2 regions of the Cryobacterium mannosilyticum genome follow, and region 1 is predicted to be linked to the other one. Evidence: predicted binding sites of a transcription regulator. Region 1 holds the regulator's gene; the other holds the start of a gene.
What was found. Region 1 encodes LexA, which represses DNA repair genes until DNA is damaged. Its sites were predicted from a motif close to TCGAACANNTGTTCGA; they were not measured.

Region 1 (15,735 bases):
GGGGGCATGGAGCGACAGCCGAGCCCGGCATCCGCCCGCGAACACCCGCCAGGCCTGCCCGGCGGTCCGCGGCCGCCCGGCACCCGCCGGTGCGGGCAACTGTCGAATGAGGTGCACATGCAGAAGACGTCGGACCCGGCCTGTCCCGGTCGAATCCCGTTCTCCTTCGAGCTCTATCCGGCCAGGACGGATGCGGCCGCATCCGCTCTCGAGACGACGATCGAGCGGCTCGCCGCGGCCGGCCCCGACTTCCTCTCGGTCACCTACGGTGCCAACGGGTCCTCCCGCCGATCCTCGCTCGACGTGCTCAGCCGGATCCTGCGCACCACGAACGTCGAGGCCATGGCCCACCTCACCTGCGTCGGCTCCACCCATGAGGAGGCGAACCGGCTGATCCGTGAGTTCCTCGACGCGGGAGTGCGCAGCTTCCTCGCGCTGCGCGGCGACCCCCCGGCGGGAGCGAAGGAGGGCGAGGCGTTCCTCGGTGACTTCGGCAGCGCCGCCGAACTCGTGCAGCTCATCCACCGGGTCCAGGCCGAGAAATCACCGTACCGGGAGTCGATCATCCCCGGCATCCCGGCCGCCCGCGCCGTGAAGCCCGGGCGCGAGAAGGTGCGCATCGCCGTGGCGGCGTTCCCGAACGGGCACCCGCGCTCCCGGTCCTCGGCGCAGGACATCGACACCCTGCTCGCCAAGCAGGCGGCGGGGGCGAACCTCGGCATCACGCAGCTGTTCTTCCATGCCGACGACTACCTTTGCTTCGCCCAGCGCGCCAGGGAGGCCGGCGTCCTCTTCCCGCTCCTTCCCGGCATCATGCCGGTGACGAGCCCGGCGAGACTGCGCCGCATCATCGAGCTGTCCGGCGAACCAATGCCCTCCGACCTGTCGATCCGGCTCGAGATCGAACCGACCAAGGAAGGCCAGCGTGAGATCGGCATCCAGCACGCCATCGACCTCGCCGGCCAGGTGATCGCCGGCGGGGCTCCCGGGCTGCACCTCTACGCCTTCAACGAGCACGAGACCGTGCTCGAGGTGCTCGGCGGCTGCGGACTGCTCACGGCTCCGGTCTCGGCGCCGACGAAGCTGCCGGCGACCGTGTAGATCGGCCCCGCCGCGACCCGTTCCGGGCGTCACCCTCTTCCTTTCCCCTCCCACCGAACGGCCCGCACGCGCCTCGGAGATACCGTCGCGCCCGAAATCGTGCGGGCACAGGCACTGCCCGCACCGAAAAGCCCCGCACCATCCGAGGCACGATCCCACCCCGCAAAGGACACCCCATGACCGCCACCTCCCCATTCCCTGCCGGAACCATCCTCGGCTACCCGCGGATCGGCCCCCGCCGCCAGCTCAAGAAGGCCGTCGAGTCGTTCTGGGCCGGCACGACCAGCGCCGCCGAGCTCGAGGACACCGCGGCCACCCTGCGCCAGGCCACCCGGGAGCGCCTCGTGGCCCTCGGCCTCGGCGCCGACGACTCGTCCATCCCCGGCTCGTTCTCCTTCTACGACCAGGTGCTCGACACCCTCTGCACCGTCGGAGCCGTCCCCGCCCGGTATGCGTCGCTGGTGGGCGCCGACGGGGGGATCGACCTGGCCGGGTACTTCACCCTCGCCCGCGGCGCGGGCGAGAACCTGCCGCTCGAGATGACGAAATGGTTCGACTCCAACTACCACTACCTGGTCCCCGAAATCGGCCCGGAGACCGTGTTCTCGCTCTCCAGCGATCGCATCGTGCGGGAGTTCGTCGAGGCGAAAACGGCCGGCTACCTCACCCGCCCGGTCATCGTCGGCCCGGTCACGTTCCTCCTGCTGAGCAAGGCCAGTGACGAGGCCCCCGCCGGTTTCTCGCCCCTGGACCGCCTCGACGACCTGCTCCCCGTCTACGCCACCTTGCTCCAGCGACTCGCCGAAGCCGGCGCCGAGTGGGTGCAACTCGACGAGCCGGCTCTGGTCAGCGAGAGCATCGACGCCCCCCGGGACAAGGCACTGACCGCACTCGGCTGGGCCTACGCCACCCTGGGCCGACTGTCCGCCCGGCCGGCCATCTTCGTCGCGGCACCGTATGGCAGCCTCGACGACGCCCTTCCCGTGCTCGCGGGTACACCGGTCGACGCGATCGGACTCGACCTCGTGCGCGGCGCCCTGTCCCAGGACACCCCCGGCCTGGCCGGGAAGACCCTCGTCGCCGGGGTGATCGACGGGCACAACATCTGGCGCGGCGACCTGGCCGGGGCGCTCGAGAAGGCCGAACGGCTCAGCGCGTTCTCCTCGCGGGTGGCCGTGTCCACGTCCACCTCCCTGTTGCACGTTCCCCACGACGTCGACGATGAGTCCGCGCTCGGCGACGAACTGACGTCCTGGCTGGCCTTCGCCGACCAGAAGGTCGGCCAGGTCGCCGCCCTGGCCCGAGGCCTCTCGCAGGGCCGGGAAGCCATCGCGGCAGAGCTGGCGGCAGCATCCGCCGCGCTCGAATCCCGGCGCACCGCTCCCGGCGTGCGAGACTCCGCGGTGCGTGCCCGCGCCGCGGCGCTCACCGAGGCGGACTTCAGCCGCGGCGACTACCGGACCCGGCTGGCCGCGCAGGATGCCGCCCTCGGGCTGCCGCTGCTGCCGACCACGACCATCGGGTCCTTCCCGCAGACCGGGGAGATCCGCCGGGCCAGGGCCAGGCACCTCGCCGGAACGCTGTCCGCCGACGGCTACCGCACTCTGATGGAGGCGGAGATCGCCCGGGTGGTCGCCTTGCAGGAGGAGATCGGGCTCGACGTGCTCGTGCACGGCGAGCCGGAGCGCAACGACATGGTGCAGTACTTCGCCGAGCAGCTCGACGGCTTCCAGGTGACCGAGAACGGCTGGGTGCAGTCCTACGGCAGCCGGTGCACCCGGCCGTCGATCCTCTGGGGGGACGTGTCCCGGCCCCGCCCGATCACCGTCGACTGGTCGACCTACACCCAGGGGCTGACCAGGAAGCCGGTCAAGGGGATGCTCACCGGACCGGTCACGATCCTCGCCTGGTCGTTCGTGCGCGACGACCAGCCGTTGGGCGACACCGCCCGGCAGGTCGCGCTGGCGCTCCGGGACGAGATCACCGACCTCGAGGCGGCCGGGATCAGGCTCGTCCAGGTCGACGAACCTGCCCTGCGCGAACTCCTCCCGCTGAAGAAGAGGGACCACGCCGACTACCTCGACTGGTCGGTCGGCTCCTTCCGCCTCGCCACAGCCGGCGTGGCCGACGCCACCCAGATCCACACCCACCTCTGCTACTCGGAGTTCGGCGTGGTGATCGACGCCATCCGGAACCTCGACGCCGACGTCACCAGCATCGAGGCCGTGCGCTCCCGGATGGAGGTCGTCGCCGACATCGAGGCCGGCGGATTCGACCACGGCATCGGACCGGGCGTGTACGACATCCACTCACCGAGGGTGCCGAGCGTGGCGGAGATCACCGAGCTGCTCGACCGGGCCCTCGAATCCATCCCGGAGCGCCAGGTCTGGGTCAACCCGGATTGCGGACTCAAGACCCGCGGCTACGCGGAGACCGCCGAATCGCTGCACAACATGGTGACCGCCACCCGCGCGGTGCGCGCGCGCATCGGTGCCGGCATCCCCGCCTAAACGCGGCCCCCGGCCTGAGCGCCAGCCGAACGCAGAACGGCCCTGCCGGAACACCGACAGGGCCGTTCCGCGCGAGAAGATCAGACCGAGCGCAGCACCGCCACGATCTTGCCGAGAATCTCGGCGTGGTCGCCGACGATGGGCTCGAAGTTGGTGTTGCGCGGCAGCAGCCAGATGTGTCCGTCGCGCTGGCGGAACACCTTGACCGTCGCCTCGCCGTCGAGCATGGCCGCGACGATCTCGCCGTTCTCGGCCGTCTTCTGCTGGCGGACGACGACCCAGTCGCCGTCGCAGATGGCGGCGTCGATCATCGACTCGCCGACGACCTTGAGCATGAACAGTTCGCCCTTGCCCACCAGCTGGCGGGGGAGCGGGAAGATCTCGTCGATCATCTGGTCGGCCATGATCGGCACGCCGGCCGCGATCCGGCCGACCAGCGGCACCATGGCCGCATCGCCGACCTGCACACCCGACTGGTAGCTCTCCGCACCGCCGGCCGCCACGTCCTCCGGCGACTGCGGAATCTCGATCAGCACCTCGAGCGCCCGAGGCCGGTTCGGGTCGCGCCGGAGGTACCCGCTCAGCTCCAGCTGGTTGAGCTGATGGGTGACGCTCGACAGCGACGAGAGGCCGACCGCGTCCCCGATCTCGCGCATGCTCGGCGGATAGCCGCGCTGACTCACCGAGCGCTGGATCACGTCCAGAATGGCGAGCTGCTTCTCACTGAGGCTCTTGCGCCGCCTGGTTCCGCCCTTGTCGCGGGGACCGCTGCTGTCCTGCGTCACGATGTCGCTCCTCGTCTCGGTGAACCGGTCCTGTCAGCGGTCGAAACCGCCGTCAGACCCGAATGTCGGTGGCGTCTGGTTGATTCAATCCAGACAATCGAAACTGTATCCATCTCGAGCACGATAAACAAACATCTATTCGAGTGTGTCGTCACCTTTTTCGGGAAACAACGCAAATATCTCTTGATTGTTCGAAGAATCGAATATATATTCGGAACATAGGTTCGCATCCGGCTCTCCCGGCCGAGAGCCGGATGCGTTTTTACACAGGAGGTTCGACATGAGCACTGCAATCGGAATGACTGCCCTCGGAAGCAACGGGGCGCTCGACCTGGGGGCCGTCCGATCAGGCGCCGTCCGGATGCCCTCCGTCCGCACCCGCCTGCACCTCACCCGACGCGGTCGGGTCGTCTTCACGACGCTCGCAGCGATCCCCCTTGCCGCCGTCGCGCTCGCCCTCGCCCTCAACGGCGGGATCGCAGCGGCGGAGGGCACCAGCGCCGGTGCGGCCACGGTGGCCGACGTCGCAACGGTCTTCGACTACGTCACCATCGCGTCGGGCCAGTCCCTGTGGCAGCTGGCCGAGACCATCGCCCCCACCTCGGACCCGCGCGACGTGATCGCCGAGATCGTCAGCCTGAACCAGCTGCCTTCCGAGAACGTGCAGCCGGGCCAGCGCCTCGCCCTGCCGGCCAGGTTCTGAATCGACTGGGGCGTGATCGGTGCCGCCCGGGGGCACCCGGGCATCCCCGGTAGCATTGGGGGAGTGACCAGTCTCAACGACCTGCCCCTCCGCGACAATCTGCGCGGACTCACCCCCTACGGAGCACCACAACTGCACGTGCCCGTCGCGCTCAATGTGAACGAGAACACGCACGGGATCCCCGACGCCGTCGCCGGCGACATCGTCGCCGCGATGGCCGAGGCCATCCGCACCATCAACCGCTACCCCGACCGCGAGTTCACCGAACTGCGGGAGTCGCTGGCCCGGTACCTCGGCCACGGTCTCACCCGGGAGAACATCTGGGCGGCCAACGGCTCGAACGAGGTGTTGCAGCAGGTGCTGCAGGCCTTCGGCGGTCCGGGCCGGTCGGTCCTCGGCTTCGCGCCGACCTACTCGATGTACCCCCTGCTGGCCTCCGGCACCGGAACCCGGTGGATTGCCGGCACCCGCGACACCGACTTCGAGCTCAGCCCGGCCACCGCCAGGAGCTGGGTCGACGCCGAGTCGCCCGACCTCGTCTTCCTCTGCTCCCCGAACAACCCCACCGGCACCCCGCTGTCGCTCGACACGATCGCGGCGGTGTACGACGCGGCCGACGGAATCGTGGTCGTCGACGAGGCCTATGCCGAGTTCGGCCCGTCCGACGCGCCGAGCGCACTCACCCTGCTGCCCGGGCGGGAACGGCTCCTCGTCTCCCGCACCATGAGCAAGGCGTTCGCATTCGCCGGCGCGCGGGTCGGCTATCTTGCGGCCGACCCGGCGGTGACGGATGCCCTCCGCCTGGTGCGCCTGCCCTACCACCTGTCGGCCCTCACCCAGGCCGCGGCGATCGCGGCCCTGGCACACAGCCCCGAGATGCTCGCCATGGTCGACGACATCCGCGGTCAGCGGGACCGCCTGGTCACCGAACTTGCCGTCCTCGGCTACCGGCCACTGCGCAGCGCGAGCAATTTCGTGTTGTTCGGCGGGGTGGACGATCCCCGGGGCACCTTCGAGGCCTTGCTGGCGGAGGGCGTCCTGGTGCGCGACGTCGGAATTCCGGGGCACCTGCGGGTGACGGCGGGCACCGAGGCGGAGACGACCGCATTCCTCGAGGCACTGGCCGGGCTCGGGCAGCACTCCGCCGCCCGGCCCAATAAACTGTCGGAATGAGCCTGACTCCCACGACCTCCTCGCCCCGCGTCGCCCACCTTCAGCGGGAGACCAGCGAGTCGAGCATCGACCTGACGCTCAACCTCGACGGCACGGGTGTCTCGGACATCCAGACCTCCGTCCCGTTCTACGACCACCTGCTGACCGCGTTCGCCAAGCACTCGCTGACCGACCTGACCGTGCGCGCCCGCGGTGACATCGAGATCGACGTGCACCACACGGCGGAAGACATCGGCATCGTGCTCGGCCAGGCGATCCGCCAGGCGCTCGGCGACAAGTCGGGCATCTCCCGTTACGGTGACGCCCTCGTGCCGCTGGACGAGGCCCTCGTGCAGGCCGTCGTCGACATCTCGGGCCGCCCGTACCTGGTGCACCGCGGCGAGCCGGCCGGTTTCGAGTTCCACCTGATCGGCGGTCACTTCACCGGATCGATGGTGCGGCACGTCTTCGAGGCGATCACGTTCAACGCCGGCCTGACCGTGCACATCACCGTGCAGGGCGGCCGTGACCCGCACCACATCGCCGAGGCCGAGTTCAAGGCCTTCGCGCGCGCGTTCCGTCAGGCGAAGGCGTTCGACCCGCTCGTCTCCGGCATCCCGTCGACCAAGGGTGCGCTGTGAGCCGTGTCGTCGTGTTCGACTACGGCACCGGCAACGTGCACTCGGCCGTCAAAGCGCTCGAACTGGCCGGTGCCGAGGTTACGCTGACCAGCGACCGGAAAACGGCCCTCGAAGCCGACGGTCTCGTGGTTCCGGGGGTCGGCGCGTTCAGCGCGGTGATGGCTGCCCTCAAGGCGGTGCGCGGCGACGAGATCGTCGACCGCAGGATCGCCGGCGGCCGCCCGGTCCTCGGGATCTGCGTGGGGATGCAGGTTCTGTTCGAACACGGCGTCGAACGCGGCGTCGACACCGAGGGCCTGGGCGAATGGCCTGGCACCGTCACCCGACTCGAGGCGCCCATCCTCCCGCACATGGGCTGGAACACCGTCACCCCCGCCGAGGACTCCGTGCTGTTCCGGGACATCGAAGAGGAGCGGTTCTACTTCGTGCACTCCTACGCCGCTCAGGAATGGACCCTCGAGGTGATGCCGCCGTTCCCGAAGCCCCGGCTGACCTGGGCCGAGCACGGCGTCCCGTTCCTCGCCGCGGTCGAGAACGGACCGTTGTCGGCCACCCAATTCCACCCGGAGAAGTCCGGGGAGGCCGGCATCCGCCTGCTCTCCAACTGGCTCGGCTCGCTCCGCGGTTAGCCGGTCCCTTCGCCTGACCCTGGGCCGCGCGCCCACCCCGATCTGAGGACTCCCATGACTGAGCAGCACCCCACCCCGCGTCTCGTACTCCTGCCCGCCGTCGACGTGGCCGGCGGCAAGGCCGTGCGCCTCACCCAGGGCGAGGCCGGCACCGAGACCAACTATGGCGACCCGGTCGACGCGGCCCTCGACTGGGCCAGGCAGGGTGCCGAATGGATCCACCTCGTCGACCTCGACGCGGCGTTCGGCCGTGGCAACAACACCGAGGTGATCAGGAACGTGATCCGCTCGCTGCCAGGCGTTCGGATCGAACTCTCCGGCGGCATCCGTGACGACGCGTCCCTCGCGGCCGCGCTCGGCGCCGGCGTCAGCCGGATCAACCTCGGCACCGCGGCGCTCGAGGACCCCGAGTGGGCGGCCCGGGTGATCACGGAGCACGGCGACGCCGTCGCGGTCGGACTGGACGTGCGCGGGACGACCCTCGCGGCACGCGGCTGGACCAAGGACGGCGGCGACCTCTGGCAGGTACTCGCCCGGCTGGAAGACGCCGGCTGCGCCCGGTACGTCGTCACCGATGTCACCAAGGACGGCACCCTGCAGGGCCCCAACATCGAGCTGCTCCGCCGGGTGATGGAGCGCACCGACCGCCCCGTCGTGGCGTCGGGCGGCATCTCCAGCCTCGCCGACATCGCCGCGCTGCGCGAGCTCGTCCCGCTCGGCCTCGAGGGCACGATCGTGGGCAAGGCCCTCTACGCGGGCGCCTTCACCCTGGGCGAGGCACTGGATGTCGCCGGCGCGTAACCTCGGTTCGACCGGCGAACCGGCCGGTCCCGCCGATTCCGCCGGGCAGCCGTGGGCCGGCCGGGAATTCGAGGCGAACACCCATGCCGACGACGACGGGGCGGCGCCCGAGGCGCTGCTTGCCGCCCTCGCGCTCTTCCGCGCCCGCGAGACCGGGGAGGAGAGCGTCGTCGACGCCCTCCGCACGGCCCGGCTGCTCATCCCGCTCGTGACCGCGCTCGGCGACGCCGGCGTCGGCCCGACCGGTCTCGTCATCGACAAGACCCAGGAACTCTCGATCATCACCGTGGCCGGCCCCGACGGCCGTGGGGTTCTGCCCGTGTTCTCCTCGACGGCCGCGATGCGGTCCTGGAACCCCGAGGCCCGTCCCGTCCCGTCCGACGGTGTGCGGGTGGCGCTGGCGGCAGCCCAGGAGAACACCGACCTGGTCGTGCTCGATCCGACCACCGACACCGAATTCGTCATCCGGCGCCCCGCGCTGTGGGCGATCGCCCAGTCGCAACCGTGGACGCCCAGCTACGCGAGCAGGCAGGTGGCGGATGCCTTCGCCGCCTCGATCGCCACCGAGCTGACGGTGCTCGACGCCCGGCTCAGCGCCGGGGACCCGCAGTCCCGGCTGGCCGGCCCCGAACTGATCGTCCGGCTGGAACTGGTCGACGGGCTCACCCGCACCGAACTGGACGCCACCCTCGCCCGGCTCGCCGCCCGCTGGTCGGCGAGCGACGTCATCGCCACCCAGGTCGATTCCCTCCGGGTGCAGCTCAGCGGGTCCGCATAGCCTCCGGTGGAAAGCGGCGCCGGTCAGTCGTTTCGGGCAAGATGGTGCCATGACCGAGGTGCTGCGACGATTCTCACCGGCCACCCGGGCGTGGTTCGGCGAGGCGTTCACGGCGCCCACCCCGGCCCAGCTCGGCGCCTGGGACGCCATCTCCCGCGGCTCGCACGCGCTCGTCGTCGCGCCGACCGGCTCAGGCAAGACGCTCGCGGCCTTCCTCTGGGCCATCGACCGGCTGGCCTCCCGGGCCGGTGAACCCGGAGCGGGCGACGCGCCCCCGACGACGACCGTGCTCTACATCTCCCCGCTCAAGGCCCTCGGCGTCGACGTCGAACGCAACCTCCGCGCGCCGCTCGTCGGCATCAGCCAGGCCGCGCTGCGCCTCGGGCTCGAACCGCCCCGGGTCAGCGTCGGCGTGCGCTCCGGAGACACCCCCGCCGCCGACCGGCGCCGCCTGGTCAAGGTGCCGCCCGACATCCTGATCACCACCCCCGAGTCCCTGTTCCTCATGCTCACCTCGGCGGCGCGGGAATCCCTGCGCGGCATCGACACGGTCATCATCGACGAGGTACACGCCGTCGCCGCCAGCAAACGCGGCGCGCACCTCGCCCTCTCCCTCGAACGGCTCGACGACCTGCTCGCCGCCCCGGCCCAACGGATCGGGCTGTCCGCCACCGTGCGCCCGGCCTCCGAGGTCGCCCGTTTCCTCGGCGGCTCCGCGGCCGTGGAGATCGTCGCCCCGGCCGCCGGCAAACGGTTCGACCTGCGGGTCGTGGTCCCCGTGGACGACATGAGCCAGGTCGGCCCGGTCGAGCCCCGGGAAGGCCAGGCCGCGGCATCCGCACCGCAGCCGGGGTCGATCTGGCCGCACGTGGAGGAGGCGATCGTCGACGAGGTGCTCGCGCACTCCTCCTCGATCGTGTTCGCAAACTCCCGGCGGTTGGCCGAACGCCTCACCGCGCGCTTCAACGAGATCTACGCCGGGCGGCTGCAGGACGCCGAAGCGGGCGAGGACCCGGCCGGTCAGGCAGACACCGACCGGCCGGCGGCAACGGATGCCCGTGCCGCCGCGCAGCCGGCGCCCCGCCAACCGGCCGAGCTGATGGGGGCCAGCGGCCGGAGCGAGGGCGCGGAACCCGTGCTCGCCCGCGCGCACCACGGCTCGGTCAGCCGAGAACAGCGGGCCATGATCGAGGACGACCTCAAGAGCGGGCGGCTGCGCTGCGTGGTGGCGACCTCCAGCCTGGAGCTCGGCATCGATATGGGCGCGGTCGACCTTGTCGTGCAGGTCGAGTCGCCGCCGTCTGTCGCGAGCGGGCTGCAGCGGATCGGCCGGGCCGGCCACCAGGTCGGCGAGGTCTCCCGCGGTGTCATCTACCCCAAGCACCGGGCCGACCTCATCCACTCCGCGGTCGCCGCGGAACGGATGGTGGCCGGGCTGATCGAGTCCCTGTCCGTGCCGGCCAACCCGCTCGACATCCTCGCCCAGCAGACCGTGGCCGTCACGGCGCTCGAACCGGTGCAGGTCGAGGACTGGTTCGACACCGTGCGCCGGAGCGCGCCGTTTCACACCCTGCCGCGTTCCGCGTTCGAAGCCACCCTCGACCTGCTCGCCGGGCGCTACCCGTCCGACCAGTTCGCGGAACTCCGGCCCCGGATCGTCTGGGACCGGGAGGCCGGAATCCTCACCGGACGGCCCGGCGCCCAACGGCTGGCCGTGACGAGCGGCGGCACCATCCCCGACCGAGGCCTCTTCGGCGTGTTCATGGTCGGCGGGGAGCAGGCCACCGGCCGCCGGGTCGGCGAACTCGATGAGGAGATGGTGTACGAGTCCCGGGTCGGCGACGTCTTCGCCCTCGGCGCGACCAGCTGGCGCATCCAGGAGATCACCCACGACCGGGTCCTCGTCGTCCCCGCCTTCGGCGAACCCGGCCGGCTGCCGTTCTGGAAGGGCGACGGCCTCGGCCGTCCCGCCGAACTCGGCGAAGCCATCGGCGCCTTCATCCGGGAGGTCTCCGCACTCCCGGCGGCGGAGGCCAGGGCCCGCTGCTCGGCCGGCGGCCTCGACGACCGCGCGGTCACCAACCTGCTCTCCTTCCTCGGCGACCAGCGCGCCGCGACCAGCCACCTGCCGACCGACCGCACCCTCGTCGTCGAACGGTTCCGCGACGAGCTCGGCGACTGGCGCGTCGTGATGCATTCCCCCTTCGGCATGCAGGTGCATTCGCCCTGGGCGCTCGCCGTCGCCGCCCGGGTGCGGGAGCGATACGGGATCGACGGGGGCTGCGTCGCCAGCGACGACGGCATCGTCGCCCGCATCCCCGACACCGACTCCGAACCGCCGGGCGCCTCCCTCTTCGTCTTCGACCCCGACGAACTCGAACAGCTCGTCACCGATGAGGTGGGCGGGTCCGCCCTGTTCGCCTCCCGGTTCCGGGAATGCGCCGCCCGGGCGCTGCTCCTCCCGCGCTACAACCCGGGCACCCGGTCCCCGCTCTGGCAGCAGCGGCAGAAGGCGTCGCAGCTGCTCGAGGTGGCCCGGGCCTTCCCGACCTTCCCGATCATCCTCGAAACCATCCGCGAGTGCCTCCAGGACGTCTACGACCTGCCGGCGCTGGTCGGCCTGGCCCGGCGGATCGCCGACCGGTCGCTGCGGCTGGTGGAGGTGCACACGGACACCGCCAGCCCGTTCGCCAGCACCCTCCTGTTCGGCTACGTGGCGGCCTTCATGTACGAGGGCGACTCCCCGCTGGCCGAACGACGGGCCACCGCCCTCTCGATCGACTCCAGCCTGCTCGCCGAGCTGCTCGGCCGGGTCGAACTGCGCGAGCTGCTCGACCCGGCGGTGATCGAGGCGACCGACCAGGAACTGCAACGGCTCCCCGACGACCGCAAGGCGAAGGGGATCGAGGGGATCGCCGACCTGCTCCGCGGCCTCGGCCCGCTGACCACCGCCGAGGTCGCCGCCCGGCTCGCCGTCGCCCAGGGGTCGGAGGCAACCCAGGGGCCGGGCGCGGCGGAGGGGCTGCTCGAACTCGCCGCCGCCAGGCGGGTGCTTCAGGTCAGTTACGCCGGTCGGGACTGGTGGGCCGGAATCGAAGACGCCGGCCGGCTGCGCGACGCCCTCGGCGTGCCGGTGCCGCTCGGTGTTCCCGCCGCGTTCACCGAGCCCGTCCCCGACCCGCTCGGCGACCTCGTCAGCCGGTACGCCCGCACCCATGGGCCGTTCACCACCGCCGACCTCGCCGCGCGCTTCGGCCTGGGCCCGGCCGTCGTCCTCGGCGCCCTGCGCCGGCTGGCCGGGGCCCGCCGGATCGTCGAGGGCGAGTTCCGTCCGCACGGCACCGGAAGCGAATGGTGCGACGCCGAGGTGCTGCGGCGGTTGCGACGGCGCTCGCTCGCCGCGCTCCGGCACGAGGTCGAACCCGTCGACCAGGTCACGGTCGGGCGGTTCCTGCCGGTCTGGCAGCATGTCGGCGGCCGGCTGCGCGGAATCGACGGCGTCGCATCCGTGATCGAACAGCTCGAGGGCGCGCGGATCCCCGCCTCGGCCTGGGAATCCCTCGTTCTGCCCGCCCGGGTCGCCGACTACCGGCCGGCGATGCTCGACGAGCTCACCAACTCGGGCGAGGTGCTCTGGGCCGGGGCCGGCACCCTCGCCGGCAACGACGGCTGGATCAGCCTGCACCTGGCCGAGACGGCGCCGCTCACCCTGCCCGCTCCGTCCCCGTTCGAGACGAGCCCGCTGCAACAGGAGATCCTCGGCACGCTCGGCGGCGGGGGAGGGTTCTTCTTCCGCCAGCTCGCCGATGCCGTCGGCAGCCAGGACGACACCGTCCTCGCCGTCGCGCTCTGGGACCTGGTCTGGGCCGGGCTCGTCGGCAACGACACCTTCGCCCCGGTGCGCTCGCTCATCGCCGGCGGGCACACCGCCCACTCCACCCGCCGGCCGGCCCCGCGGGCCCGGCTGCACGGCGGGCGCATCCTGGCCAGGCCGAGCCTGCCGCAGCGGGGCGGGCCGCCGACCGTCTCCGGCCGCTGGTCGATCGTGCCCGTCGCCGACGACTCGCCCACCCGCCGTGCGCACGCGCTCGGCGAGACCCTGCTCGAACGCTACGGCGTGGTGACCCGCGGGGCCGTGGCCGGGGAGGGGGTGACCGGCGGGTTCGCCCTGGTCTACCGCACCCTGCGCGGCTTCGAGGAGGTCGGCCGCTGCCGCCGCGGCTACTTCATCGAGGGGCTCGGCGCGGCCCAGTTCGCCACCGTCGGCACGATCGACCGGCTGCGTTCCTTCGTCGAACTCGGCCGCGGCGCCGGGGCGCCCGCCGAGCCGGTGGCGGTCACCCTGGCCGCCACCGACCCGGCCAACCCCTACGGTTCCGTGCTGCCCTGGCCGGCCCTGCCGGAGGGCACCAGCCACCGGCCCGGGCGCAAGGCCGGCGCCCTCGTGGTGATCGTCGACGGCGCCCTCGCGCTCTATGTCGAGCGCGGCGGCAAATCCGTGCTCGCCTACGCCGCGGGCGACGCCGTCCTCGCCGCGGCGGCGACCGCCCTGGCCCGCACCATCTCCGCCGGCCGGGTCGTCAAGCTCGGCGTCGAATCCGTCAACGGCCTCTTCGTGATCGGCACCCCGGCCGGGCAGGCGCTGCAGGCCGCCGGGTTCGGCGTCACCCCGAAGGGGCTGAAGCTGCATGCCTGAGGGCGACACCGTCTACCGCGCTGCCCGCACCCTCGACGGCGCCCTGCACGGGGCCACGCTCACCCGGTGCGACCTCCGCGTTCCCCGCTTCGCCACCGTCGACCTGACCGGCGAGACCGTGCACGAGGTGGCCAGCCGGGGAAAGCATCTGTTGATGCGGGTGGGGGAGGCCAGCATCCATTCGCACCTGAAGATGGAGGGTGCCTGGCACCTGTACCGGCCGGGGGCGGCATGGCGGAGGCCCGCGTTCCAGGCCCGCGCCGTGCTCGAGACGGCGGACTGGGTGGCGGTGGGTTTCGACCTCGGCCTGCTCGAGGTGCTCCCGCTGGCCGACGAATCCGCCCGGCTCGACTATCTGGGGCCCGACTTGCTCGGACCCGATTGGGACGCGGCCGAGGCGGTGCGCCGCCTCCGGTCCCGGCCCGAGCGCGCGGTCGCCGTGGCCCTGGCCGACCAGTCCAACCTCGCCGGGCTCGGCAACGAATACGTCAACGAGATCTGCTTCCTGCGCGGCCTGCTGCCGACCCGTCCCGTCGGCGAGGTGACGGATGTCCCGGCGCTGGTGGCCCTCGCCCGTCGCCTGATCTTCTTCAACCGCGACCGCGCCGAGCGGATCACCACCGGCAACACCCGCCGCGGAGCCCAGGACTGGGTGTTCTCCCGCGCCGGCCTGCCCTGCCGGCGGTGCGGCACCCCGATCGAGCGGGGCCGGCTCGGCCGCAACGCCCTCGAACAACGGGACACCTTCTGGTGCCCGCGCTGCCAAACCTGACCCGCACCCCAGGTCGCCGAACTGTGACTTCGGCCGGCCGAAAAAGCCGTCGAACTCACAGTTCGGCGGCCTGGACGGGCCGGCTAGTTGACCGGGCCGGTGAACTTCTCGCCCGGGCCCTGGCCGATCGGGTCCGGGATCGCCGACGCCTCGCGGAAGGCGAGCTGCAGCGACCGCAGGCCGTCGCGCAGGCTCCGCGCGTGCATGTCGGAGATGTCGGGGGCGGCGGCGGTGATCAGGCCGGCGAGGGCGGTGATGAGTTTGCGCGCCTCGTCGAGGTCGGTCTGCGCCTCCGGGTCGTCGGCGAGGCCGACCTTGACCGCGGCCGCGCTCATCAGGTGCACGGATGCGGTCGTGATGATCTCGACCGCGGCCACATCGGCGATATCCCGGGTGGCTTGAAGTGCTTCCTGCTCGTTGCTACTCGTCACTGAATTCCTCTGTTAGACTCGTCCGGGCTCCGAGATGCAAATCTCGGTACGAAAGTGGATAATCTCCCACCCGCGCATACCGCTTCATCAAGGTTACCGGGTTGTTTACACTCCGCCGTCGCGGCGCTGGATCTCCAGTTCGCGAAGGTAGACAGGGTGTCGTAGACGGTGTTCGAACGAAAAGTTCAGACCCGGATACGCGATTTTCCTCTCTTCGTCTGCGGGCGACATCCGTCGTCAGTTGCAGTCACGATGCATGAGAAGAGGAGAGACGCATCAGCGATCCCCGTACAAATGACCGTATTCGCGTCCCCGAAGTCCGTCTCGTTGGTCCCAACGGCGAGCAGGTCGGGGTTGTGGCCATCGATGTTGCGCTGCGTCTGGCACAGGAAGCAGATCTCGACCTCGTCGAGGTCGCGCCGACCTCCAAGCCGCCCGTTGCCAAGATCATGGACTACGGCAAGTTCAAGTACGAGGCTGCGCAGAAGGCCAAGGAGGCCCGGCGCAACCAGGCGAACACCATCCTCAAAGAGGTTCGGTTCCGTCTCAAGATTGATAAGCACGACTATGAAACCAAGCGCAAACGCGCCGAAGGCTTCCTGAAGGCCGGCGACAAGGTCAAGGCCATGATTCTGTTCCGTGGCCGTGAGCAGTCCCGACCCGACCAGGGTGTACGTCTGCTTCAAAGATTTGCCGAGGATGTCGCCGAGTTCGGTTCCGTGGAATCGACTCCGAT
Region 2 (15,735 bases), on a different contig from region 1:
TTCGTGAAGTTCGAGGTCAACCGTTACCTCGGCTGGCCCGGCCAGGCACCCTCTTACAAGGTCGGCCAGCGGATTTGGGAAGAGCTGCGCGACACCTACCGCGAGAAGGAGGGCGACGCGTTCTCGATCAAGGACTTCCACCGCAAGGCCCTGGACCTCGGCGGGGTCGGCCTCGACACGCTGCGTTCGGCGATGCTCGGTTAGGGTCCGCTTTCGGTGGCGGGACCGGGCTCGTCACCGGTTCCGGCCGGTTCGGGTGAAGTTGCCGCGCCCCTCCGCAAACAGCTAAGGTTGACTGTCACGTTTGTGACGACCTATCCGCTGCCATGCGCGGTGCGCAACCCTGAAATCCTTTCTGCGCGTGGCCCGATCTATGTCCATCCTGGAGCAACTACTACATGACAATCGCAACGACCGAACGGGCACCCAAGCAGGTCGCCATCAACGACATTGGATCTGCTGAAGACTTTCTTGCCGCGGTCGAAAAGACTCTGAAATTCTTCAACGACGGCGACCTCATCGAAGGCACCGTGGTGAAGATCGACCGCGACGAGGTTCTCCTCGACGTGGGCTACAAGACCGAGGGTGTCATCCCCTCCCGCGAACTTTCCATCAAGCACGACGTTGACCCCTCTGAGGTCGTCAAGGTCGGCGACCTGGTTGAGGCCCTCGTTCTTCAGAAGGAAGACAAAGAAGGCCGTCTCATCCTGTCCAAGAAGCGCGCTCAGTACGAGCGTGCATGGGGCGACGTCGAGAAGATCAAGGAGTCGGATGGCGTTGTCACCGGCTCGGTCATCGAGGTTGTCAAGGGTGGCCTCATCGTGGACATCGGCCTCCGTGGCTTCCTTCCCGCATCGCTCATCGAGCTGCGCCGCGTTCGCGACCTGACCCCGTACCTGGGCCAGGAGATCGAGGCCAAGATCCTCGAACTCGACAAGAACCGCAATAACGTCGTGCTGTCCCGCCGTGCCCTGCTCGAGCAGACGCAGTCCGAGAGCCGCACCACGTTCCTCAACAACCTCCAGAAGGGACAGGTCCGCAAGGGCGTCGTCTCGTCGATCGTCAACTTCGGTGCGTTCGTCGACCTGGGCGGCGTTGACGGTCTGGTTCACGTCTCCGAGCTCAGCTGGAAGCACATCGAGCACGCCAGCGAGGTCGTCGAGGTCGGTCAGGAAGTCACCGTCGAGATCCTCGAGGTCGACCTCGAGCGCGAGCGCGTGTCGCTGTCGCTCAAGGCGACGCAGGAGGACCCGTGGCAGGTCTTCGCCCGCACCCACGCCATCGGCCAGGTTGCACCGGGTAAGGTCACCAAGCTCGTCCCGTTCGGCGCGTTCGTTCGCGTCGCCGAGGGCATCGAGGGCCTGGTCCACATCTCCGAGCTCTCCGGCAAGCACGTTGAGCTCGCCGAACAGGTCGTCTCCGTCGGCGACGAGGTCTTCGTCAAGGTCATCGACATCGACCTCGAGCGTCGCCGCATCTCGCTGAGCCTCAAGCAGGCCAACGAGGGTGTCGACCCCGAGGGCACCGAGTTCGACCCGGCACTCTACGGAATGCTCACCGAGTACGACGACCAGGGCAACTACAAGTACCCTGAGGGCTTCGACCCGGAGACCAACGAGTGGCGCGAAGGCTTCGAAACCCAGCGCGAGAAGTGGGAGCAGGACTACGCTGCAGCCCAGGCTCGCTGGGAAGCCCACAAGAAGCAGGTGGCCTCCGCCAACGACGAGATCATCGCCCCCGGCGATGTCCCGTCCGCAGCAGGTTCCTCCTTCTCCAGCGAGACCGCCGGCGCCGGCACCCTCGCAGACGACGAGGCCCTCGCCGCTCTGCGCGAGAAGCTCTCCAGCTCCAACTAGCAGCGAATCTCCACCCCGCCGGACGGCACCTGCACGGTGCCGTCCGGTTGAACCAGGCCGGGCCCTTCGGGGTCCGGCCTGTTTTGTTCCCGCACGTGACAGATCCGGTCCCGACCGACACCGTGCCGGCCGACGACTCGACGACGCCGGTCACCATCACCTGTCCGCGTCAGCGGTGGACTGCACGGGTAACCCGGGGCGCTGAGCGCCCCGAGGGACGTTAGCATTGCACGGGTGTACCTGATTGGACTGACCGGCGGGATCGCATCCGGAAAAAGCACCGTGGCGCGCAGGCTGGCCGAACTCGGCGCCGTGCACATCGACGCCGACCGCCTCGCCCGGGTCGCGGTCGAGCCCGGCACCGCAGCCCTCGAGGAGATCACCCGCTCATTCGGCCCCACGGTGATCGCGCCGGACGGCAGCCTCGACCGGGCGGCGCTGGGGGCCGTCGTCTTCGCCGACCCTGCGTCCCTCGCCCTGCTCAATTCGATCGTGCACCCGGCCGTTCGTTCCCTGTCGAACCTGATGATCCGCGAGGCCGCGGAGAGGGACCCGCACGCGGTCGTCGTCTACGACGTCCCCTTGCTGGTGGAGGCCGCCGTCGACCACCCGTTCGACCTGATCGTGGTCACCCAGGCCGACGAGGCAACCCGGGTGCAGCGGATGGTCGACCTCCGCGGGATGCCCGAGGCGGAAGCCAAGCGCCGGATCCGGTCCCAGGCCAGCGACGCCGAGCGTCTGGCCGTCTCGGACGTCGTCATCGACACCACCGGCACTCTCGGCCAGACCCTGGCCCAGGTCGACGATCTCTGGCACCGTGTGCGGGCCGCCGCCGAGTCGACTGTCAGTGGTGCTCCATAGACTGGAGTCATGGAACCCACGCGCTCTGTACATCCGTTCGAGGTCGTGAGCGAGTACACCCCCAGCGGTGACCAGCCGACCGCGATCGCCGAGCTGGCCGGCCGGATCAACGCCGGAGAGACCGACATCGTGCTGCTCGGTGCCACCGGAACCGGAAAGTCCGCGACGACCGCCTGGCTGATCGAGCAGGTGCAACGCCCCACCCTGGTGCTCGCGCACAACAAGACCCTGGCCGCGCAACTGGTGAACGAGTTCCGTGAGCTGATGCCCAACAACGCCGTCGAGTACTTCGTCTCCTACTACGACTACTACCAGCCGGAGGCCTACGTACCGCAGACCGACACCTTCATCGAGAAGGACTCGTCGATCAACGCGGAGGTGGAGCGGCTGCGGCACTCCACCACCAACTCGCTGCTGAGTCGGCGCGACGTGATCGTCGTGTCCACCGTCTCCTGCATCTACGGCCTCGGCACCCCCGAGGGTTACCTCGAGGCGATGATCGCCCTGCAAGTCGGCCAGAAGGTCAGCCGGGACTGGCTCGTCCGCCGGTTCGTCGCCATGCAGTACCAGCGCAACGACGTCGACTTCTCCCGGGGCCACTTCCGAGTTCGGGGCGACACCATCGAGATCATCCCCATGTACGAAGAACTCGCGATCCGGATCGAGATGTTCGGCGACGAGATCGAGGCGCTCTACAGCCTGCACCCGCTGACCGGCGACATCGTGCGCAAGCTGGAGGCGGTGTCGGTCTTTCCCGGTTCGCACTACGTGGCCAGCACCGACGTGATGCACCGGGCAATCGGCACGATCCTGGAGGAGCTGGCCGAGCGTCTCGAACAGCTCGAGCGGGAGGGCAAGCTGCTCGAGGCCCAGCGGCTGCGGATGCGCACCACCTTCGACCTGGAGATGATGGAGCAGATCGGTTTCTGCTCCGGGATCGAGAACTACTCGCGGCACATCGACGCCCGGCAGCCGGGGGAGGCGCCGCACTGCCTGCTCGACTACTTCCCCGACGACTTCCTGATGGTCATCGACGAGTCGCACGTGACCGTGCCCCAGATCGGCGCCATGTACGAGGGGGACTCATCGCGCAAGCGCACCCTCGTCGAACACGGCTTCCGGCTCCCCAGCGCCCTGGACAACCGGCCGCTCAAATTCAGTGAGTTCAAGGGCAGGGTCGGCCAGACCGTGTACCTGTCCGCGACCCCCGGCAAGTACGAGATGGGCATCGCCGACGGCGTCGTCGAGCAGATCATCCGCCCGACCGGGCTGATCGACCCGCAGATCGTCGTGAAGCCCAGCAAGGGGCAAATCGACGACCTCCTCGAAGAGATCCACAAGAGGGTCGAGCGCAACGAACGGGTGCTCGTCACGACCCTGACCAAGAAGATGGCCGAGGAACTCACCGACTTCCTCACCGAGGCCGGAGTGCGGGTGCGATATCTGCACTCCGACGTCGACACCCTGCGCCGGGTCGAACTGCTCACCGAACTCCGCGCCGGCGTTTACGACGTGCTCGTCGGAATCAACCTGTTGCGGGAGGGTCTCGACCTGCCGGAGGTGTCGCTGGTCGCCATCCTCGACGCCGACAAGGAAGGTTTCCTCCGTTCGGCGACCTCTCTCATCCAGACCATCGGCCGCGCCGCCCGCAACGTGTCCGGCGAGGTGCACATGTACGCCGACCGGCTCACCGCCTCGATGGAACGCGCCATCGACGAAACCGACCGCCGCCGTGAGAAGCAGGTGGCCTACAACACCCTGCACGGGATCGACCCCACCCCCCTCCGCAAGCGGATCGCGGACATCACCGAGGTTCTCGCCCGTGAGGAGGCGGACACCGCCGAGCTTCTGGCCGGCCGCTCCGACAGGCGCAAGGGGAGCGCCCCGACGCCTCGCCGCCAGGGCCTGGCGGCCAACGGCGCCAACGACCTGGAGTCGATCATCGCGGACCTGAACGGTCAGATGCTCGAGGCTGCCGGGGAACTCAAATTCGAACTCGCGGCGCGCCTGCGAGACGAGGTGTCCGAGCTGAAGCGCGAACTGCGCCAGATGGAGAAGGCCGGCCACATCTAGCCACATCGAACGGTTGGCGCTCGGGGCGGCGCTCGGCAACGGCCCGGCGAAAACGCGCACTGTCGAACATGTGTTCGCTCAGGGCGTGGTGATGTCGCACCGGAGTGTGGGCGGCACTGCATAGACTCGAACGGTGTCAATTTCCAAGGTAGAGTCCGGGTCAAAACTCAGTGTTCGCGGCGCACGGGTGCACAATCTGCACAACGTGGACCTGGAGATCCCTCGGGATTCCCTCGTGGTCTTCACCGGCCTGTCCGGGTCGGGCAAGTCATCGCTCGCCTTCGACACCATTTTCGCGGAGGGCCAGCGCCGCTACGTCGAGTCGTTGTCCGCCTATGCGCGCCAGTTCCTCGGCCAGGTCGACCGCCCCGACGTCGATTTCATCGAGGGGCTCAGCCCGGCCGTCTCGATCGACCAGAAGTCCACCAACCGCAACCCACGGTCCACGGTCGGCACGATCACCGAGGTGTACGACTACATGCGACTGCTGTGGGCGCGGATCGGTGTGCCGCATTGCGCCGTCTGCGGTGAGGTCATCCAGGCCCAGACCGTGCAGCAGATCGCCGACCAGCTGATGGAGCTGGAGGCCGGCATCCGCTACCAGGTGCTCAGCCCCGTCGTGTCGCAGAAGAAGGGCGAGTTCGTCGACCTGTTCAAGGAACTCGCCGCCGGCGGTTATTCGCGGGCGATCGTCGACGGCACGCAAATCCAGCTCAACGAGCCGCCCGTGCTCAAGAAGCAGATCAAGCATGACATCTCCGTGGTCGTCGACCGGCTCGTTGCCGGGCCGGAACTGCTCAGCCGGCTCACCGACTCCCTCGAGACGGCGCTCAAACTGACCGACGGCATCGTGCAGATCAACTACGTCGACGGCGAGGGCGACGACGCCTGGCAGAGCTATTCGGAGAAGCTCTCCTGCCCGAACAACCACCCCGTGCAACTGACCGAGATCGAACCGCGCACCTTCTCGTTCAACGCGCCGTTCGGCGCCTGCCCCGAGTGCTCCGGGCTCGGCACGCGCATGTCCGTCGACGCCGACCTGCTGCTCGGCGACCCGGAGCTCAGCATCGCCGACGGCGTCGTGCTGCCGTGGACCACCCAGGGCAAGGGCCTCTTCCAGTACTACGAGAAGCTCCTCGACGGGCTCTCCCGCGACCTCGACTTCTCCCTCGACACCCCCTGGGGCGAGCTGCCCGCCGAGGTGCAGGACGCCGTGCTCCGCGGCGACAACTTCGAGGTCAAGGTGAAATGGAAGAACCGCTACGGCCGGGAGATGAGCTACACCTCCGGATTCGAAGGCGTCGTGCCCTACATCGAACGCCAGTACCTCCAGGCCGAATCCGACACCCAGCGGGCACGCTGGGGTGAGTACCTGCGTGAGGTCGACTGCCCGGTCTGCTCCGGCACCCGGCTCAAGCCTGAAGTCCTCGCCGTGCTGGTGCACGGGTCGAGCATCGCGGATGTCTGCAACCTCAGCCTCACCGACGCCCGCGGTTTCATGAACAAACTGGAGCTCACCGACCGCGAATCGACCATCGCGGCGCAGGTGCTCCGGGAGATCAAGGCCCGGCTGGACTTCCTGATCCGGGTCGGCCTGAACTACCTCAACCTGGCCAGGGCCGCCGCGACACTGTCCGGCGGTGAGGCGCAGCGCATCCGTCTCGCCACCCAGATCGGCTCAGGCCTCACCGGCGTGCTCTACGTGCTCGACGAACCGAGCATCGGGCTGCACCAGCGGGACAACCGCCGGCTGATCGAGACCCTGGTGGCCCTGCGCGACCTCGGCAACACCCTGATCGTCGTCGAGCACGACGAAGACACCATCAAGACCGCGGACTGGATCGTCGACATCGGTCCGGGCGCCGGCGTCAACGGAGGCCACGTCGTGCACTCCGGCTCCTACGAGAGCCTGCTGACCAACAAGAAGTCGCTGACCGGCGACTACCTGGCGGGCCGCAAGGTCATTCCCACGCCGAGTACGCGACGCGAGATCGACCCGGCCCGTGAGATCACCGTGGTCGGTGCCGAGGCGAACAACCTCCGCAAGGTGTCGGTGAGCTTCCCCCTCGGCACCTTCACCGCCGTCACCGGGGTCAGCGGCTCCGGCAAGTCGTCCCTGGTCAACGACATCCTCTACCGGGTCCTCGCCAACCGCCTCAACGGCGCACGCAAGCTGCCCGGAAGGCACACCAGAGTCACCGGCCTCGACCACCTGGACAAGGTCATCCACGTCGACCAGGCTCCGATCGGGCGGACCCCCCGTTCCAACCCGGCCACCTACACGGGCGTCTTCGACAAGATCCGCACCCTGTTCTCCGAAACGATCGAGGCGAAGGCGCGCGGCTACCTGCCGGGCCGGTTCAGTTTCAACGTCAAGGGCGGCCGTTGTGAGGCCTGCTCGGGCGACGGCACGATCAAGATCGAGATGAACTTCCTGCCCGACGTCTACGTCGCGTGCGAGGTGTGCGGGGGAGCGCGGTACAACCGGGACACCCTCACCGTGCACTACAAGGGCAAGAACATCGCCGAGGTGCTCGACATGCCCATCAGCGAGGCGGCGGAGTTCTTCGAGCCGATCTCCGCCATCCATCGATTCCTCAAGACCCTCGTCGAGGTGGGCCTCGGCTACGTGCGGCTCGGCCAAAGCGCCACCACCCTCTCCGGCGGTGAGGCGCAACGAGTCAAGCTCGCAACGGAGCTGCAGCGCCGCTCCAATGGGCGCAGCGTCTATGTACTTGACGAGCCGACCACCGGGCTGCACTTCGAAGACGTGCGCAAGCTCCTGCTCGTGCTGAACAGCCTCGTCGACAAGGGCAACACCGTCATCGTGATCGAACACAACCTCGACGTCATCAAGTCCGCGGACTGGGTGATCGACCTCGGCCCCGAGGGCGGGTCCGGCGGCGGCCGGGTGCTCGCGACCGGCACTCCGGAGCATGTGGCCACCGTCAAAAAGAGCCACACCGGGAAGTTCCTCAAAGAGGTCCTGGCGGCGCAGTAGGCGCAGACCAGGGGAGGCCATGTCCGACGCGCTGAGTTACCGCCCCAAGGCGGGCGAGATCCCGACCCGCCCGGGGGTGTACCGGTTCCGTGACGAAACCGGACGCGTTCTCTACGTCGGCAAGGCGAAGAACCTCCGGGCCCGGCTGAGCAACTACTTCGCGCCGCTGGGCAGCCTGCACGAACGCACCAGGCGGATGGTCACCACGGCCAATTCCGTGGAGTGGACGGTCGTCGGCACCGAGGTGGAGGCGCTGCAACTCGAGTGGACCTGGATCAACGAGTTCGATCCTCCCTTCAACGTGCAGTTCAAGGACGACAAGTCCTACCCCTACCTGGCGGTCACCCTGGCCGACGAGGCGCCCCGTGCGCTTGTCACCCGCACCACCGGCATCCGCGGTGCGCGCTACTTCGGGCCGTACCCGAAGGTCTGGGCGGTGCACGACACCATCGAGCTGATGCTCAAGGCGTTCCCGATCCGCACCTGCAACAACGCCAATTACAAGCGGGCGATGCAGTCCGGCAAGCCCTGCTTCGCCGGTCAGATCGGGCGGTGCTTCGGACCGTGCTCCGGTACGGTGACCATCGAGGAACACCGCGTCATCGTGAACGAATTCGTGAGCTTCCTGGGCAGCCAGGACCGCAAACTGATCAACCGGCTGACCAATGAGATGAAGGTCGCCGCGGCCGAACAGCAGTACGAGACGGCCGCCAAACGGCGTGACCAGATCCGCGCCCTCGATGCGGTCCTCGAGAAGAGCGCCGTCGTCCTGCGCGACAACGTCGACATCGACCTGTTCGCGTTCGACGAGGACGAGCTCGCGGCCGCCGTCCAGCTGTTCATCGTGCGCGGCGGACGGATCCGGGGTGTCCGCGGCTGGATGGTCGACAAGGAACTCGATCTGTCCAACAGCGAACTCATCGACTCGATCATGCAGACCGCGTACGGCGGGGATGCCGTGCCGCCTCGGGAGATCGTGGTGCCCGAGCTGCCCGACGACGCCGAAGCACTCGAGGGCTGGCTTGCCGGCATTGCCGGGCGAAAGGTGCGGATCCTCGCCGCCCAGCGAGGCGACAAGGCGGCCCTTCTCGAGACGGCGACGCAGAACGCCAAGCACGCCCTGATGCTCTATAAGACCCGGCGAAGTTCTGACTTCGTGGCGCGCTCCAAGGCGTTGGAGGACATCCAGGAGGCCCTGGGGATGCCGTCCGCGCCGCTTCGGATGGAGTGTTACGACGTGTCGCACCTGGGCGGAACGAACATTGTCGCCTCGATGGTCGTCTTCGAGGACGGGCTGCCCCGCACCGACGAATACCGCCGGTTCGGCATCCCGGAGTCGACGGACGACACCGACTCCATTTACCGCACGCTGACCCGGCGTCTGGCTTATCTGATCCCCGATGACGAAACGGAAGCGCCCGGCGACGACGACGCCGGGACGCCGGTCAAGCGGCGCAAGTTCCGCTACCAGCCCAATCTGCTCATCGTCGACGGCGGGCAGCCGCAGGTCACGGCCGCGGCCCGGGCGCTCCGGGAATCGGGTGTCACCGGCATCACCCTCTGCGGCATCGCCAAGCGGCTCGAGGAGATCTGGCTGCCGGACTCCGACTACCCCGTCATCCTGCCCAGGAACAGCGACGCGTTGTTCCTGATCCAGCGGATCAGGGACGAGGCGCACCGGTTTGCGATCACCCATCAACGGGCCAGGCGCAAAAGGGACATCTCCACCGTCCTCGGCGAGATCCCGGGCCTCGGCCCTGCGAGAGTCAAGGTTCTGCTGCAGCATTTCGGCTCGGTGGCGCGTTTGAAAGAAGCCTCCGCGGAGTCGATCGCCGAGGTTCGGGGGATCGGCCCCGGCCTCGCGGCCACGATCCATGAGCACTTGCGCGCCTGAAGGCCCCGGCCGGTCGGTAGGCTGGACACGCGATATCCACCACAACCGAAGGCGTCAGAGCGAATATGACAACGGAGAACGACAAGCAGGAGATGCTTATCGTGACGGGCATGTCCGGAGCGGGACGCTCGACCGTGGCCAACGCGCTGGAGGACCTCGGCTGGTACGTCGTGGACAACCTGCCCCCGCAGATGCTGCGGCCGCTGGTGGAACTGGTCAGCCGGGCCGGCACCAGCCTGCCGAAGATCGCCGCCGTCGTCGATATCCGCGGCCGGGGCTTCTTCACTGATTTCCAGGAGATCGTCCAGTCACTGCGCAAGAGCGCCCGCGTGCGGGTCATCTTCCTCGAGGCCCGGGATGATGTGCTCGTGCGCCGGTTCGAGTCGGTGCGCAGGCCGCATCCGCTCCAGGGCGACGGCACCATCCTCGACGGGATTTCGGCCGAGCGCAGCAAACTCAGCGCCGTCCGGGAATCCTGCGATCTGGTGATCGACACCTCGGACCTGAATATCCATCAACTGGCCACGACGATCACCGACCGGTTCGCGGCGGCTGACACCGCCGGGGTCAACGTCACCCTGATGAGCTTCGGCTTCAAGTACGGCCTGCCCACGGATGTCGACATGGTCGCCGACGTGCGTTTCCTGCCGAATCCCTTCTGGATCCCCGAGCTTCGCGCACACACCGGACAGGACGCCGAAGTCCGTGACTTCGTACTCGCCCAGACCGGCGCGGTGGAGTTCCTGGACAACTATGCGGCGGCACTGGAACCTGTCCTCGCCGGTTACCAGCGTGAGAACAAACGCCACGTGACGATCGCGGTCGGCTGCACCGGGGGCAAGCACCGTTCGGTGGCGATGTCGGCCGAGATCGCCAGCCGGATCAAGAACTTTCCCGGGGTAGCGGTCAGTCTCAAGAACCGCGACCTCGGACGAGAATAACCACGGCCGACGGTGCCTGGAAACAGCCACCGGGCCCAGCCAGAACAACTCCCGGCCGGGACAAGGCCAGGACAACAGAATGGACAAGCGATTGGCACTCACGGCCGACGTTAAAGACGAACTCGCTCGCGTCGAGGTTTCGAAGACCACGGTTCGGGCTGCGGAACTGGCCACCATCCTCCGGTTTTCCGGCGGACTCCACATGATCTCCAGCCGGATCGCCATCGAATCCGAGCTCGACACCGCACTCCTCGCCCGCCGCGTTCGCAAGGACCTGGCCGAGCTGTACGGGGTGCGCAGCGACGTCTCCGTCATCGCGGCCTCCGGGCTGCGCAGGACGAGTCACTTCCTTGTGCGCGTCCTCGACGGGGGAGAGACCCTGGCCAGGCAGACCGGTCTCCTGGACGCCAGGCGGCGTCCGATCCGCGGGCTGCCGAACCGGCTGACCACAGGGTCGAAGGAAGAGATCGCCGCCGTCTGGCGGGGTGCCTTCCTGGCCCACGGCTCATTGACCGACCCGGGGCGCTCCGCCGCCCTCGAAATCACCTGCCCGGGCAACGAAGCGGCCATGGCCCTGGTCGGTGCGGCGGGGCGCCTGGGCGTGGTCGCCAAGGCGAGGGAGGTGCGCGGCGTGCACCGGGTGGTCATCCGCGACGGCGACGCGATCGGCGCGATGCTCGTGCACATGGGCGCCCAGGACACCGTGCTCAACTGGGAGGCACTCCGTCAGCGCCGTGAGGTGCGAGCCACCGCCAACCGGCTCGTCAACTTCGACGACGCCAACCTCCGCCGGTCCGCGCAGGCCGCCGTCGCAGCCTGCGCCCGGGTTCAGCGGGCCATGGAGATCCTCGGCACCGACATTCCCGAGCACCTGCGCTACGCGGGGGAGTTGCGCCTCTCCTTCCGGGATTCAAGCCTTGACGAGCTCGGCCACCACGCAGACCCGCCGATGACCAAGGACGCCGTCGCCGGCAGGATCCGCCGGCTGCTCGCGATGGCGGACAAGAAGGCGGCGGACCAGGGAATCCCCGGAACCGACGCCGATCTGCCCTCCGACCTCGACGAGGCCTGATTCCGCCGTTCGTCACGCGGCCAGCGCGACCTGAGTAGACTAGATAGGTCGCTCACTAACTGGTGGCGGAGCATTTGCCGCCGACAAATTCAGAGGAAATACACATTGGCTGAATACACACTCCCGGCCCTCGCCTACGACTACTCGGCGCTCGCGCCGAGCATCAGCGGCACCATCATGGAACTCCACCACAGCAAGCACCACCAGGCCTATGTGACCGGGGCCAACACCGCCCTCGCGCAGCTGGCCGAGGCCCGTGATTCCGGGCAGTTGACCTACGTCAACAAGCTTGAGAAGGACCTCGCCTTCAACCTGGGCGGGCACGTCAACCACTCGATCTTCTGGACCAACCTCTCCCCGGACGGCGGCGACAAGCCCACCGGCGACCTGGCCAGCGCCATCGACGACAACTTCGGGTCCTTCGACAAGTTCCAGGCCCACTTCGCGGCCACCGCGCTCGGCGTGCAGGGATCCGGCTGGGCTGTGCTCGCCTGGGACTCGATCGGCCAGCGTCTGATCATCCAGCAGTTCTTCGACCAGCAGGCCAACTTCGCCGCCGGCACGATCCCGGTGCTGATGCTGGACGTCTGGGAGCACGCGTACTACCTCGACTACCGCAACGTGCGTGCGGACTACGTGAAGGCATTCTGGAACATCGTCAACTGGGCGAACGTCCAGGAACGCTTCACGATCGCACGCGAAAAGACCAACGGGCTGCTCCTGCTCTCATAGCAGGACCGGCCCCCTCGCGGGGGCCGGCACCCCGTCCAGTTCACCCACAAGAAACGCGCCTCGGCGCACAAGATTAGGAGACATTCGTGTCTGTAAAGATCGGTATTAACGGATTTGGCCGCATTGGCCGTAATTATCTTCGCGCCGCCCTCGCCCAGGGCAGCGACATTGAGATCGTCGCCGTGAACGACCTCACCGACACGAAGACGCTGGCTCACCTCCTTAAATATGACTCCATCACCGGGCGCCTTGCCGCAACCGTCTCGGTTGACGGCGACTCGATCCTCGTCAACGGCAAGCCGATTAAGGTCCTCGCCGAGCGCGACCCGGCCAACCTCCCCTGGGGTGCGCTGGGCGTCGACATCGTCATCGAGTCCACCGGTCGTTTCACCAAGGCTGACGACGCGCGCAAGCACATCACCGCCGGCGCCAAGAAGGTCATCGTCTCCGCTCCCGCCACCGGCGAGGTCGCGACGATCGTCATGGGCGTCAACGAGCAGGACTACGACCCGGCCAAGTTCGACATCATCTCCAACGCGTCGTGCACCACGAACTGCCTCGCGCCGCTTGCCAAGGTCTTCAACGACAACTTCGGCATCAAGTCCGGTCTGATGACCACGATCCACGCGTACACGGCCGACCAGAACCTTCAGGATGGCCCGCACTCCGACCTGCGCCGCGCTCGCGCCGCCGCTGTCAACATCATCCCGACCTCGACCGGTGCCGCCAAGGCGCTCGGAATCGTGCTCCCGGAGCTCAAGGGAAAGCTTGACGGCTTCGCACTTCGCGTGCCGGTTCCCACCGGCTCCATCACCGACCTGACCGTCATCGCGGAACGCCCGGTGACCGTCGAAGCCATCAAGGCCGCCTACAAGGCAGCAGCCGACGGTCCCCTCAAGGGCATCCTGATGTACACCGAAGACGAGATCGTCTCCAGCGACATCGTCACCGACCCGCACTCGTCCATCTTCGATGCCGGCCTGCTGCGCGTCATCGGCGACCAGGTCAAGCTGTCGTCCTGGTACGACAACGAGTGGGGCTACTCCAACCGCATGGTTGACCTCACCGAACTCGTCGCCAAGAGCCTCTAACCGAGGCCCGCGGTGACACTTCGAACAATCGAATCACTGGGGCAGCTCCACGGCAAGCGCGTCATCGTCCGTTGCGATCTCAATGTTCCGTTGAAAGACGGAGAGATCACGGACGATGGCCGCGTTCGCGCGTCCCTGCCCACCATCAAGGCGCTGCTCGTCCAGGGCGCCCGAGTCGTGATCGTCTCTCACCTCGGCCGACCCAAGGGTGCACCGGAAGACAGGTACAGCCTGGCTCCGGTCGCCGCACGCCTGGCTGAGCTGCTGGGCAGCGAGGTCGCGTTCGCCACCGACACCGTCGGCGAGTCCGCGACGGCTGCCGTCGCGGCCCTGGCTGACGGTGACGTCGTCGTGCTTGAGAACCTCCGGTTCAACCCGGGGGAGACCAGCAAGGTCGACGCCGAACGCGTTGCGTTCGCCAACGAGCTCGCCGCTCTCGGTGACGTGCTCGTCTCGGACGGCTTCGGCGTCGTCCACCGCAAGCAGGCCAGCGTGTTCGACCTGGCATCGATCCTGCCGAGCGCCGCCGGTCTCCTGATCGCCGCGGAGCTCGAGGTCCTCGATCGTCTCACCGAGAAGCCGGAGGCGCCCTACACGGTCGTCCTCGGTGGCTCGAAGGTGTCGGACAAGCTCGGCGTGATCGGTCACCTCCTGCCGCGGGTCAACTCGCTGCTCATCGGTGGCGGAATGCTCTACACGTTCCTCGCGGCTCAGGGCCACAAGGTGGGCGCGAGCCTGCTCGAGGCCGACCAGATCGAAACCGTCCGCGGTTACCTGGTCGAGGCCGAGCGCCTGGGTGTGAAGATCGTCCTCCCGACTGATGTCGTCGTGGCGTCGAAGTTCGCACCCGATGCTGAGCACGTGATCACCACGGCCGACTCGATCGAGGACACCGCATTCGGTGCCTCCGGTATGGGTCTGGACATCGGGCCGGAGACGGCCGCGGCCTTCGCCGCGATCATCAGCTCGTCGAAGACGGTGTTCTGGAACGGCCCCATGGGCGTGTTCGAGTTCGCACCGTTTGCGGAGGGCACCCGTGTGGTGGCCGCCGCCCTGACTGAGGTCGATGGGCTGAGCGTCGTCGGAGGTGGCGATTCCGCCGCCGCCGTACGCACGCTCGGGTTCACGGACGATCAGTTCGGTCACATCTCAACCGGCGGTGGCGCCAGCCTCGAATTCCTCGAGGGCAAGCGCCTACCAGGACTGGAGGTCCTCGGATGGCAGTAAACGACAACCCGCGGCGCACCCCGCTGATCGCGGGCAACTGGAAGATGAACCTGGACCACCTCCAGGCCATCGCCTTCGTGCAGAAGCTGGCATGGAACCTCAAGGATGCGAAGCACGACTTCTCAGCCGTCGAGGTCGCCGTGTTCCCGCCGTTCACCGATCTTCGTTCGGTGCAGACGCTCGTGTCCGCTGACAAGCTCCCGCTCGCTTACGGCGCGCAGGACCTGTCGGCACAGGACTCCGGCGCCTACACCGGTGAGATCTCCGGCGCATTCCTGTCTCAGTTGGAGTGCCAGTACGTTCTGATCGGTCACTCCGAGCGGCGAACGCTGCACGGCGAGAACGACGAGCAGGTCGCTGCCAAGGTCAAGGCCGCACTGCGGCACAACCTGGTTCCGATCATCTGCGTCGGCGAGACCGCCGCGGACCTGGAACTGCACGGCCCCAGCGCCGTGCCGGTTGCGCAGTTGAAGGCGGCCCTGTCCGGCGTCTCCAACGCGGCGGACATCGTCGTGGCCTACGAGCCCGTCTGGGCGATCGGGTCCGGCCAGGCTGCCACTCCGGAGCAGGCCGAGCAGGTTGCGGCCCAGCTGCGCACCGTGCTGAAGGACACCCTCGGGGAAGATGTGGCCGCAAAGACCCGCATCCTCTACGGAGGTTCCGTCAAGGGCGTCAACATCGCCGGCTACATGCGCGAGCCCAATGTGGATGGCGCCCTCGTCGGCGGAGCAAGCCTGGACATCGATGAGTTCTCCAGCATCGTGCGTTTTCAGAAGCACGTTGGTCTGTAGCGCCGGTCACACCGTTTGAGGCAACCCGCCGTCCCCGAATCGGGGGACGGCGGGTTGTGACGTGAGTCAGGCTATGATTATCACTGATCTTGGTGGGGCAAGTGCCCCATCGCACTGTGAAAGGTTTCGCGTGGGTATTCTCCAGGTAGTGCTGCAGGTTTTGCTCGGCATTACGAGCCTCCTGCTCACCATGCTC

Region 2: the regulator LexA is predicted to act here: its motif matches at 4,853-4,868, upstream of uvrA (excinuclease ABC subunit UvrA).

The regions. Positions count from the first base shown of each region.
Region 1 covers NZ_SOFM01000044.1:69,236-84,970, forward strand. The annotation lists gene E3O32_RS14355 (methylenetetrahydrofolate reductase) at 118-1,101, shown strand; gene metE (5-methyltetrahydropteroyltriglutamate--homocysteine S-methyltransferase) at 1,278-3,611, shown strand; gene lexA (transcriptional repressor LexA) at 3,692-4,396, opposite strand; gene E3O32_RS14370 (LysM peptidoglycan-binding domain-containing protein) at 4,677-5,099, shown strand; gene E3O32_RS14375 (histidinol-phosphate transaminase) at 5,163-6,272, shown strand; gene hisB (imidazoleglycerol-phosphate dehydratase HisB) at 6,269-6,892, shown strand; gene hisH (imidazole glycerol phosphate synthase subunit HisH) at 6,889-7,521, shown strand; gene priA (bifunctional 1-(5-phosphoribosyl)-5-((5-phosphoribosylamino)methylideneamino)imidazole-4-carboxamide isomerase/phosphoribosylanthranilate isomerase PriA) at 7,576-8,322, shown strand; gene E3O32_RS14395 (SseB family protein) at 8,306-9,100, shown strand; gene E3O32_RS14400 (ATP-dependent helicase) at 9,150-13,796, shown strand; gene E3O32_RS14405 (DNA-formamidopyrimidine glycosylase family protein) at 13,789-14,568, shown strand; gene E3O32_RS14410 (DUF1844 domain-containing protein) at 14,652-14,999, opposite strand; gene infC (translation initiation factor IF-3) at 15,275-15,735, shown strand, end outside.
Region 2 covers NZ_SOFM01000007.1:195,952-211,686, reverse strand. The annotation lists gene E3O32_RS02455 (DUF885 domain-containing protein) at 1-204, shown strand, start outside; gene rpsA (30S ribosomal protein S1) at 399-1,856, shown strand; gene coaE (dephospho-CoA kinase) at 2,091-2,717, shown strand; gene uvrB (excinuclease ABC subunit UvrB) at 2,727-4,790, shown strand; gene uvrA (excinuclease ABC subunit UvrA) at 4,924-7,791, shown strand; gene uvrC (excinuclease ABC subunit UvrC) at 7,811-9,685, shown strand; gene rapZ (RNase adapter RapZ) at 9,751-10,626, shown strand; gene whiA (DNA-binding protein WhiA) at 10,718-11,698, shown strand; gene E3O32_RS02415 (superoxide dismutase) at 11,804-12,430, shown strand; gene gap (type I glyceraldehyde-3-phosphate dehydrogenase) at 12,517-13,521, shown strand; gene E3O32_RS02405 (phosphoglycerate kinase) at 13,534-14,748, shown strand; gene tpiA (triose-phosphate isomerase) at 14,739-15,539, shown strand; gene secG (preprotein translocase subunit SecG) at 15,670-15,735, shown strand, end outside.